2 regions of the Paenibacillus sp. UASWS1643 genome follow, and region 1 is predicted to be linked to the other one. Evidence: riboswitches for the same ligand, from Rfam matches in the RefSeq annotation. Region 1 holds a riboswitch; the other holds the start of a gene.
What was found. A riboswitch is a leader RNA that binds a small molecule or an ion and turns the genes downstream of it on or off. The one in region 1 is predicted to bind glycine.

Region 1 (4,430 bases):
ATTTTAGTGGAATTTTCTGTATGCAGGATAAACATTATGCTACGATATTTAGTGTGAAGAGAACGTTTACATAACTCCGAAGGAGATGTTGATGATCAATACGGATAAGATGTCTTATGATCACATGGCAGCGGATATCATACAGAACTACACGATTGAAAAACCTGTCGTTTCCTATATTCGTCACAACGAGAATCTGACGTACCATGTCGTGGATGAAGCGAGCGGGCAGAAGTATCTGCTGCGTATACATCAAGCCGCATATGCAAGTATGTCAGGCATTCAGCATACGCCTCCTGCGCTGGAGGCAGAGATGAACCTGCTTCATGAGTTAAATGCAACGACAGCATTGCGCGTGCAACATCCGGTACGCAATGCATCCGGTGAATGTGTCACGGTATGGACAAGTGAGGCAGGGAAAGAGATCTGTTGTACAGTACTGGAGTGGATTGAGGGGAGGGACATCCAGCAGGGAGAACGCCTGACAACAGAGCAGATCTATGATCTTGGGGCACAACTGCAGATGCTTCATCAATATGGACGTGTGCAGAATCAGACAGATCGAACTAAGGTACGCCCGGCATATGGCAATGTCCATGAGAATTTGGTCATGTTAGGGCAGCTGGAGGAAGGTGTCCGACTGGGGATTTTTACAACGGAAGACTTCGATCTGCTTCGTGAGACGTTTGAGAACATTAATGAGCAGCTAGCAACGTACCCACAGCACGCAGGGACATGGGGGATCATTCATGGGGATATTACTCGCAACAATCTGCTGATAACGGATCAGGGGATGTCCATGATTGATTTTTGCCTACACGGTTATGGTTATTATCTTTTCGATGCCGGAGGGGCAGCACTTATGTTCAACCGGGAGGAACGTGACATATTCTTATCAGGTTATACCAAACAGATCGGACCACTGACGGATCGTGATATCCGATTAATGGAAGGGTTCATGTTGATCTTTACACTGGGTTATTATGCCTTTCAGATGGCGAATGAGTCGAGACACGAATGGATGAAAGACCGCATGCCGAAGTTATGCAGCAAGTATTGCAGACCCTATGTACAGAACGAGAGTATCTTCTACGAACTGTGAATTAGGGTGTACAGATCCGGAAGGGCTACGAACAGTGTGGTTCAAATATAATGGTTGCCTGAATACCCGAACAGTTTCGTGGACAATATCATAAATAGTAGTAAGCGCTTTATGAATTGAAGGGAAATGAAATAAGCTGTTTACAAGTTCTTTTTATCGTTTTAATGTGATGAAAGCTGACAAAATATTCTGGTTTTATCGATTCAATCGAAAATGAAGGAAATACATCCAAAGAAATCGTTAAGTTTGTTGACACTGATCTTCCGGTCGATTAATCTTAATGAAGAAGAATGAACGATTTCCATTACTGTTCTGACATTCGCTCAGAATGGTTCCATACAGCGGATGATAACGAGCGGGAGAGACCTGAATTAGCCGAGCAAAATGGCTAGTGTTCAGGCACCGAAGGAGCAAGCTGCTGCGCACCCGGCCCAGTGGTTAATCTCTCAGGTAAATGTACCATCGTTGGACGCAACTCTGGAGAGTGCGCGAATTGCGCCACCCAAGGGGTATATGATCAGTTAGTCCGGTGACTTGTCTGTAATCGCAGGCAATGCACCTTGTCGTGAGACACTGCTGATCGTGAAACTCTCAGGTATCGAGGACAGAGAGAGGGCCTGAGGCCTTCTTCTGTCCTTTTTTGATGTCATCATTCAGTAATAAAGGAACATTATGGCATGGGATCTGGATGGAAATGACGAATACAATTGGAGGGTTACAAGGTGCGATTTAAAGATGTTTTCTCAATTATTGGTCCGTCGATGACGGGGCCTTCAAGTTCACATACAGCTGGAGCAGCAAGGCTCGGAAGAATCGCTCGTCAGTGGCTAGGTGGTACGCCCGAACGTGCCCGGTTGACACTATACGGCTCATTTGCTGATACGTATCAGGGGCACGGAACAGATCTGGCACTGATCGGCGGTCTGCTGGATTATGTCACAGACGATCCGCGTATCCCGGATGCAGAGCAATATGCAGAGGAAGCGGGCATGGAGGTTGAATTTTACACAAGTGGCCTGCCTGCTCCTCATCCGAATACGGTCAAAATTGAGTTGTGGCATGAAGGGCGTACATGTTCCTTAATTGGTGCTTCTATTGGTGGTGGTAGTGTATCGGTGCATGCGATGAATGATTTTCGTGTTCAGATTAGTGGTGAGTTTCCGACACTCGTGCTGCGGCATGCGGACAAAGCAGGGGTGCTTGCCTCGGTAACGTCCACGATCAGTTCATCCGGGGTTAACATCGGGTATATGCAGGTGGACCGGAAAGCCCGTGATGGCGAAGCGCTTACTGCGATGGAGATGGATGGCGTGCCGAATCCTGATATGCTCAAGCGTCTGAAGGAGCTGGATCATGTACTGGACATTCGTGTCATCGATTTGAAGAGAGGAGTTGATTCGGATGCGATTTAAACATTTACACGAACTGAATACGATCTGTACAGCGGAATCCAAAACGATTGCTCAACTGATGATCGAGGAGCAGGTTCAGGAGACCAATACACCGGAAGCGGATGTTGTGAAACAGATGTCTGAATATTATCAGGTGATGAAGGAAGCGGTACGTAAAGGGTTAACGGAAGATACCACTTCACGCAGTGGATTAACGGGTGGAGACGGTAAAAGAATGGCCGAGTACATTCGCAAGGGTGAGACTTGCTCAGGAGATGCTTCCGCACTTGCCATGGCGTATGCCCTGTGTGTATCTGAAGTAAATGCCTCCATGGGCCGGATTGTGGCAACACCAACAGCCGGTTCCTGCGGCATCATCCCCGGTGTTTTTATTAGCTCACAGGAGCGATTTGGCTGGACGGACGAACATTTGGTGAATGGGTTGTTCTGCGCGGGAGCGATCGGTTATGTTATCGCCAACAATTCATTTATCTCCGGTGCGGAAGGGGGCTGTCAGGCAGAAGTGGGTTCCGCGATCGGCATGGCTGCAGGTGCCATGGTTGAACTGCGTGGAGGTACACCGGAACAGGTCGTTCATGCCGTAGGCTTGGCGTTGAAAAATACACTGGGCCTTATCTGCGATCCGGTCGCAGGCCTCGTTGAGATTCCATGCATCGTCCGTAACGGATTGGGTGCAGTTACGGCGCTGGCTGCGGCTGATATGGCCCTGGCCGGAGTGCGTAGTGCTATTCCGTCAGATGAAGTCATCGACGTTATGCTGGAAGTAGGCAGTGCGATGCCGAGCCGTCACCGGGAGACAGCCCAAGGCGGGTTGGCTCAGACGCCAACTGGCCGTAAAATGATGCAGAAGCTGGCAAAACCGAAGGCCAAGCGTGCAGAGCCGGAGATGGAGCCGAAGACAGCGGATTCTGACACAACTACAAGTGGGGCGGACAATGCTCAAGTGGACACGGACCCTCAGGTTTAAGCTGAACTGGGACTACCGGGATATGATCAGTGACATTATTATGTATAATGGCGAATACAAAACAAGCGTCCGCGAACCCGAATCCGGGTTCTGCAGGACGCTTGTTTTTATGCTGTCAAATGATGCGAAGCCAGGTTACTAATATGTGACTTCAGATGTATGTGTAATCTGATCTAGTCCTTGCTCACAGACGTACTCAGTACGGCATATCCATACGCAGGCAATTCAATGGCAAGCACGTCATCATCCTTGGCGGTACGATGGTTTCCACCGAATAGCTCGGTCCATTCCTCGTCACCAGCCTCCAGCTCGACAATAGCCGTCTCTTCCGAGCGATTGAACAGAACCAGAATGCGTTCCTCTTCATTCTGCCGTTCGAATACCAATTGGCTGCCATCCGAGCGAGCCTGCAGGAAACGAACGGTGCCTTCTGCACGGAGGGCAGGATGAGCATGACGCAGGGAGATCAGTTTTTGATAAAAGTCGAGCAACTCACGGTCCTGCTTCGCTTCATCCCATTCCATGCATTTACGGCAGCCCGGATCATGCTCGCCGTCCATGCCAATCTCGTCTCCGTAATAGATGCACGGCGCGCCCATGTAACTGAACTGGAATAATGCAGCCAGCTTCATCTTGCGCTGGTCTCCTTCACACAGCGTGAGCAGTCGCGGGGTATCGTGACTGTCCAGCAAGTTAAACGCCACTTCGCTGGCCTGAAGCGGATAACGGGATAATTGCCGACCGATGGAGTTCGCGAACTGTTCGGCATGCATTGTGTTTTTCACAAAGAAAGCATTCACAGCATCGGTAAACGGATAGTTCATGGACGCATCGAACTGGTCGCCTTGAAGCCAGGAGGAGGACTCATTCCATACTTCGCCCAGAATATAGGCATCCGGATTAGCAGCTTTGACTACTCGGCGGAAATCACGCCAGAAGGCATCATCCA
Region 2 (4,430 bases), on a different contig from region 1:
TGGTTCGATAATCAGGTTGACCAGCGGTAGCAAGCCCAGATTCATCAGACCTTGCACCCCGGCAGACAATACTTTGCTAATTGCTTCTACAGCTGGCCCAATACCCAGTAGAGCAAAAATCCCCAAGATCCCGCCAATAATACCGGCTGAGAAGTTATTAACCAACATTTCGAATCCGGCTCTAACTTTACCTTCAATGGATTTATCGAACTTTTTGATGATCCATGCTGCCAGTGGTCCGGCAATCATGGCACCGAGGAACATCGGAATATCACTACCCACGATGACCCCAATGGTCATAATGGCACCCACGACACCACCACGCTGACCATGCACCATCGTACCCCCGGTGTAACCAATCAACAGTGGCAGCAAATATTTGATCATCGGATCGACTAGCTGTTCAAGTGTCTCATTAGGGAACCAGCCTGTTTTAATAAACATAGCCGTAATTAATCCCCAGGCGATAAATGCACCCATATTCGGCATGACCATACCGCTCAGGAATCGGCCAAAACGCTGCACACCTACCCGTAGCCCACCTTTGGAATTGGACGATTGGTCCAAATTACTCATTGTATTATCCTCCTCGGATCAAGTGATTATGATTTATGAAAGGGGTATCATTTCTCCCCTGCTGTAATCCTAAGCGAGAATGCTCTCCTGTTCAATGAAATGAAAGCGTACTTTCGTCATGAACAATGATGACAACATTAGGTTATGTAATCGTTTCAATCGATGCATAATGGCTGAACTCATTGGTACACAAGGCTTTTCCTGCCTATGACTTTTGTCATTTCCAGAATCATTTTCTAACCTATAGCTTGGTCCAATCAGGTGATTTACATCCCCAATCTGCCTCGATCCCTATTCAAAACCATTCCTGGAAAGCACAAAAAACCTGTGCAAGCATCCGGCTCACACAGGTCGAAACAATATGAAGCTTATTTCATTTTGTTATAAAATATATGTTAATAAGTACAAGTTCGTTGTTGATACTAGTTTTCCGTATGCTTACGATACGCATCTGCATTCATCAATGTAGACAATGCTGCTGTCAGATCTCCTTCAACACGAATCTCAATCATCCAGCCTTCCTCGTAAGGAGAGCTGTTCACAAGTTCAGGTGAGTCCTGCAACGAATCATTGACTGCAATAATTGAACCTGTGACGGGAGAGAACAAGTCCGAAACCGTTTTGACCGATTCGATCGTTCCAATGCTGTCCTCTGCTTTTACATTGGTTTCAAGGTCAGGCAATTCCACAAACACAATGTCACCCAGCTGATGCTGCGCGAACTCGGTAATGCCAATACGTACAGTATCCTCCCCTACGGTTTGAACCCATTCGTGCTCTTCACTGTACAGGAAATCACTTTTCAATTCGCTCATCGATATCCGCCTCGCTTTTCATTAAATGAGTGCATGCGTTCTTTGACCTTAACCTTTTTCCCAGAACATAGCGTATGATATTTATGAATCAAATGTCAAGATACCTCACAATTTATTTGCTGATCACCTCTAAATCCTGTAACCGGATTACACTCTTTCTTCATATACTGGTGAATATTAGAATAGTAAGCGCACTCTTTATAAATACACGAACAATAACATTAAAATGATATTAAATATTCGGTTTTTATTCATTATCAATGATATCGTTCTTGACATCGGTAGTGGATTCACGTTTTAATGAGAGGAGTAAATGTGTTTATTGGACTATGTTATACCCGCGGATGAATGTAAAGGGAGAGATTACCCGTGACACCCGATTCGGGATGTACATGAGGTAACGCCGAAGGAGTAAACCACCGATAAGCGGGGGTGAATCTCTCAGGCAAAAGGACTTTTACAGGACGCAACTCTGGAGAGCATCTATTCGCCCTGTGCGGGCGTTATGATCACCCAAGGGGAAACCTGCTGCACAACTGCAGCGGGGTAACTCTCAGGTACAAGGGACAGAGCCTTAGAATACAGCGTGCTACTTGGCATGCCGATTCTTTGGCCTGTCCTTTTCCTTTTTCCCAAAAACGAAAAACAGGATGTCGAACGGCGCTGCCATAGCTGCCTTACCATACTTATGTGATGAAAATATCTAGCTGAAAAATTTAAAAACACCCTGCTTCATTGATCCACGATTATATTTCCGGCCGGTTGACGGTCCATGATGAGGTGATTTGATGTCCGATTTGCTTAGAACACCACTCTTCCCACTATATCAGCAATACGAAGGCGTACGGTGCATTGATTTTGGAGGCTGGGAGCTTCCGGTGCAATTTAGCGGAATTCAGAAAGAACATGAAGCGGTGCGTGAGCGTGCTGGACTATTCGATGTATCCCATATGGGCGAATTCACAGTACAGGGTGAGCAGGCTGAAGTTTTTTTGCAACAAATGACGACCAATGATGTGACCACGCTGGTTCCCGGTCAAGCCCAGTACACCCTGATGTGTTATCCAGATGGCGGTGTGGTGGACGATCTGCTCGTGTATAAGCTGGAAGATCAGCATTATATGCTCGTAGTTAACGCCTCCAACATCGACAAGGATTGGGCATGGCTGCAAGAGCACCTGATCCCCGGCGTAAGCATGACCAACGATTCGGAGCAGACGGCGCTGCTGGCCTTGCAAGGTCCACTGGCTGTAGACATTATCGGGAAAGTTACAGATACGGATGTAAGCTCGATTGAACCGTTTCGTTTTGTCCCGGATGCTGAAGTATGCGGAGTAAAATTACTGTTGTCCCGTACCGGTTATACAGGTGAAGATGGCTTTGAACTATATGTTCCTGCGGATCAGGCCGCTATGGTCTGGAATGGATTAATGCAGGCTGGAGAAGAGCACGGGCTGGTTCCGGCTGGACTTGGTGCAAGGGATACGCTGCGTTTTGAAGCCAAGCTGCCTCTGTATGGGCAGGAATTATCTGCAACGATCTCTCCGCTAGAAGCTGGCGTTGGTATGTTTGTGAAACTGAATGCTGGACCTTTTATCGGACACGAAGCCTTGTTACAGCAAAAAAATGACGGGCCCGCCCGTAAACTGGTCGGCATCGAAGTGCTGGAGCGCGGCATTCCTCGCCCCCACTATCCGATTTACGCCGAAGGCGTACAGATCGGTGAAGTGACAACAGGCACGCAATCACCTACATTGAAGCGTAATCTGGGGCTTGCCCTCATCGACAGCAAATACGCTGCGCTGGAAACCCCGCTTGAGATTGAGATCCGAGGGAAGAAACTGAAAGCCGAGGTCGTGAAGACCCCTTTTCATAAACGGACACGTACGTCAAAGACACTTACTCAAGGAGCTGATCAAGCATGAGCAAGCACCGTTATATTCCCATGACTGAGCAAGATCAGAATGCCATGCTCGCAACCATCGGTGTGGATACGCTGGAGGAACTGTTTCAGGACATTCCAAAAGAGATTCGTTATCAGGGCGAGCTGCCCGTATCCTCCAAACTTGATGAATATGCGCTGACACGTCATATGTCCAAACAAGCCGGCGCCAACGCCAATTTCGAAACACACGCCAGCTTTCTCGGCGCAGGTATATATGATCATCATGTTCCTTCCGTCATCAATCATGTCATTTCCCGTTCCGAGTTTTACACTGCCTACACACCTTATCAGCCTGAGATCAGCCAAGGTGAACTACAGGCCATTTTCGAATTTCAATCCTACATCTGTGAATTAACCGGTATGGCTGTAGCCAATGCCAGTATGTATGACGGTGCAACAGCTTTTGCGGAAGCAGGTAATCTGGCCGCAGCAGCAACACGTCGCAAACAACTTATCGTATCCCGTACTGTTCATCCGGAAGCCCGTCAGGTATTGCAGGCATATGCGCACGGACTCCGTCTGGAGATTGTCGAGATTGGTTATAAGGATGGCGTCACTGATTGGGATGCCTTGCAAGCAGCCATATCGGACGATACCGCTGCTGTCATGATCCAGAGTCCGAACTTCTTTGGTGCCGTGGAAAATGTGAAGCAGGCTGCCAACCTCGTGCATGCGCACAAGGGCCTACTCGTTGTAAGTGCCAACCCGCTATCGCTGGGTCTGCTGGAAGCCCCAGGCAAGCTGGGTGCCGACATCGTTGTAGGTGATGCGCAGCCCCTTGGCATCGCCGCTTCACTCGGCGGCCCGACATGCGGATATTTCGCCGTATCCCAGCCTCATATGCGCCGAATTCCTGGCCGAATTGTAGGCCAGACCAAGGATCGCAACGGAAAACGTGGATTTGTACTCACACTGCAAGCACGTGAACAGCATATCCGCCGCGAAAAGGCGACATCCAACATCTGTTCCAACCAAGCTTTGCTTGCACTCAGCGCATCTGTGTATATGTCCATCATGGGTAAACAGGGTATGATCGATGTCGCGGATCTGAATTTGCAAAAGAGTCATTACACCCTGAATACATTAACTGCAAT

Region 2: another riboswitch for glycine. It lies ahead of gcvT (glycine cleavage system aminomethyltransferase GcvT); the one in region 1 lies ahead of sdaAB (L-serine ammonia-lyase, iron-sulfur-dependent subunit beta).

What each region holds. Positions count from the first base shown of each region.
Region 1 is NZ_VXKZ01000107.1:143,450-147,879, forward strand. Features, by position in the region: gene FE296_RS14055 (phosphotransferase enzyme family protein) at 92-1,102, shown strand; glycine riboswitch at 1,449-1,573, shown strand; glycine riboswitch at 1,578-1,712, shown strand; gene sdaAB (L-serine ammonia-lyase, iron-sulfur-dependent subunit beta) at 1,825-2,514, shown strand; gene sdaAA (L-serine ammonia-lyase, iron-sulfur-dependent, subunit alpha) at 2,504-3,481, shown strand; gene FE296_RS14070 (alpha-glycosidase) at 3,655-4,430, opposite strand, start outside.
Region 2 is NZ_VXKZ01000099.1:100,703-105,132, reverse strand. Features, by position in the region: gene FE296_RS07485 (PTS mannitol transporter subunit IIBC) at 1-576, opposite strand, end outside; gene gcvH (glycine cleavage system protein GcvH) at 999-1,391, opposite strand; glycine riboswitch at 1,736-1,858, shown strand; glycine riboswitch at 1,862-1,963, shown strand; gene gcvT (glycine cleavage system aminomethyltransferase GcvT) at 2,180-3,316, shown strand; gene gcvPA (aminomethyl-transferring glycine dehydrogenase subunit GcvPA) at 3,313-4,430, shown strand, end outside.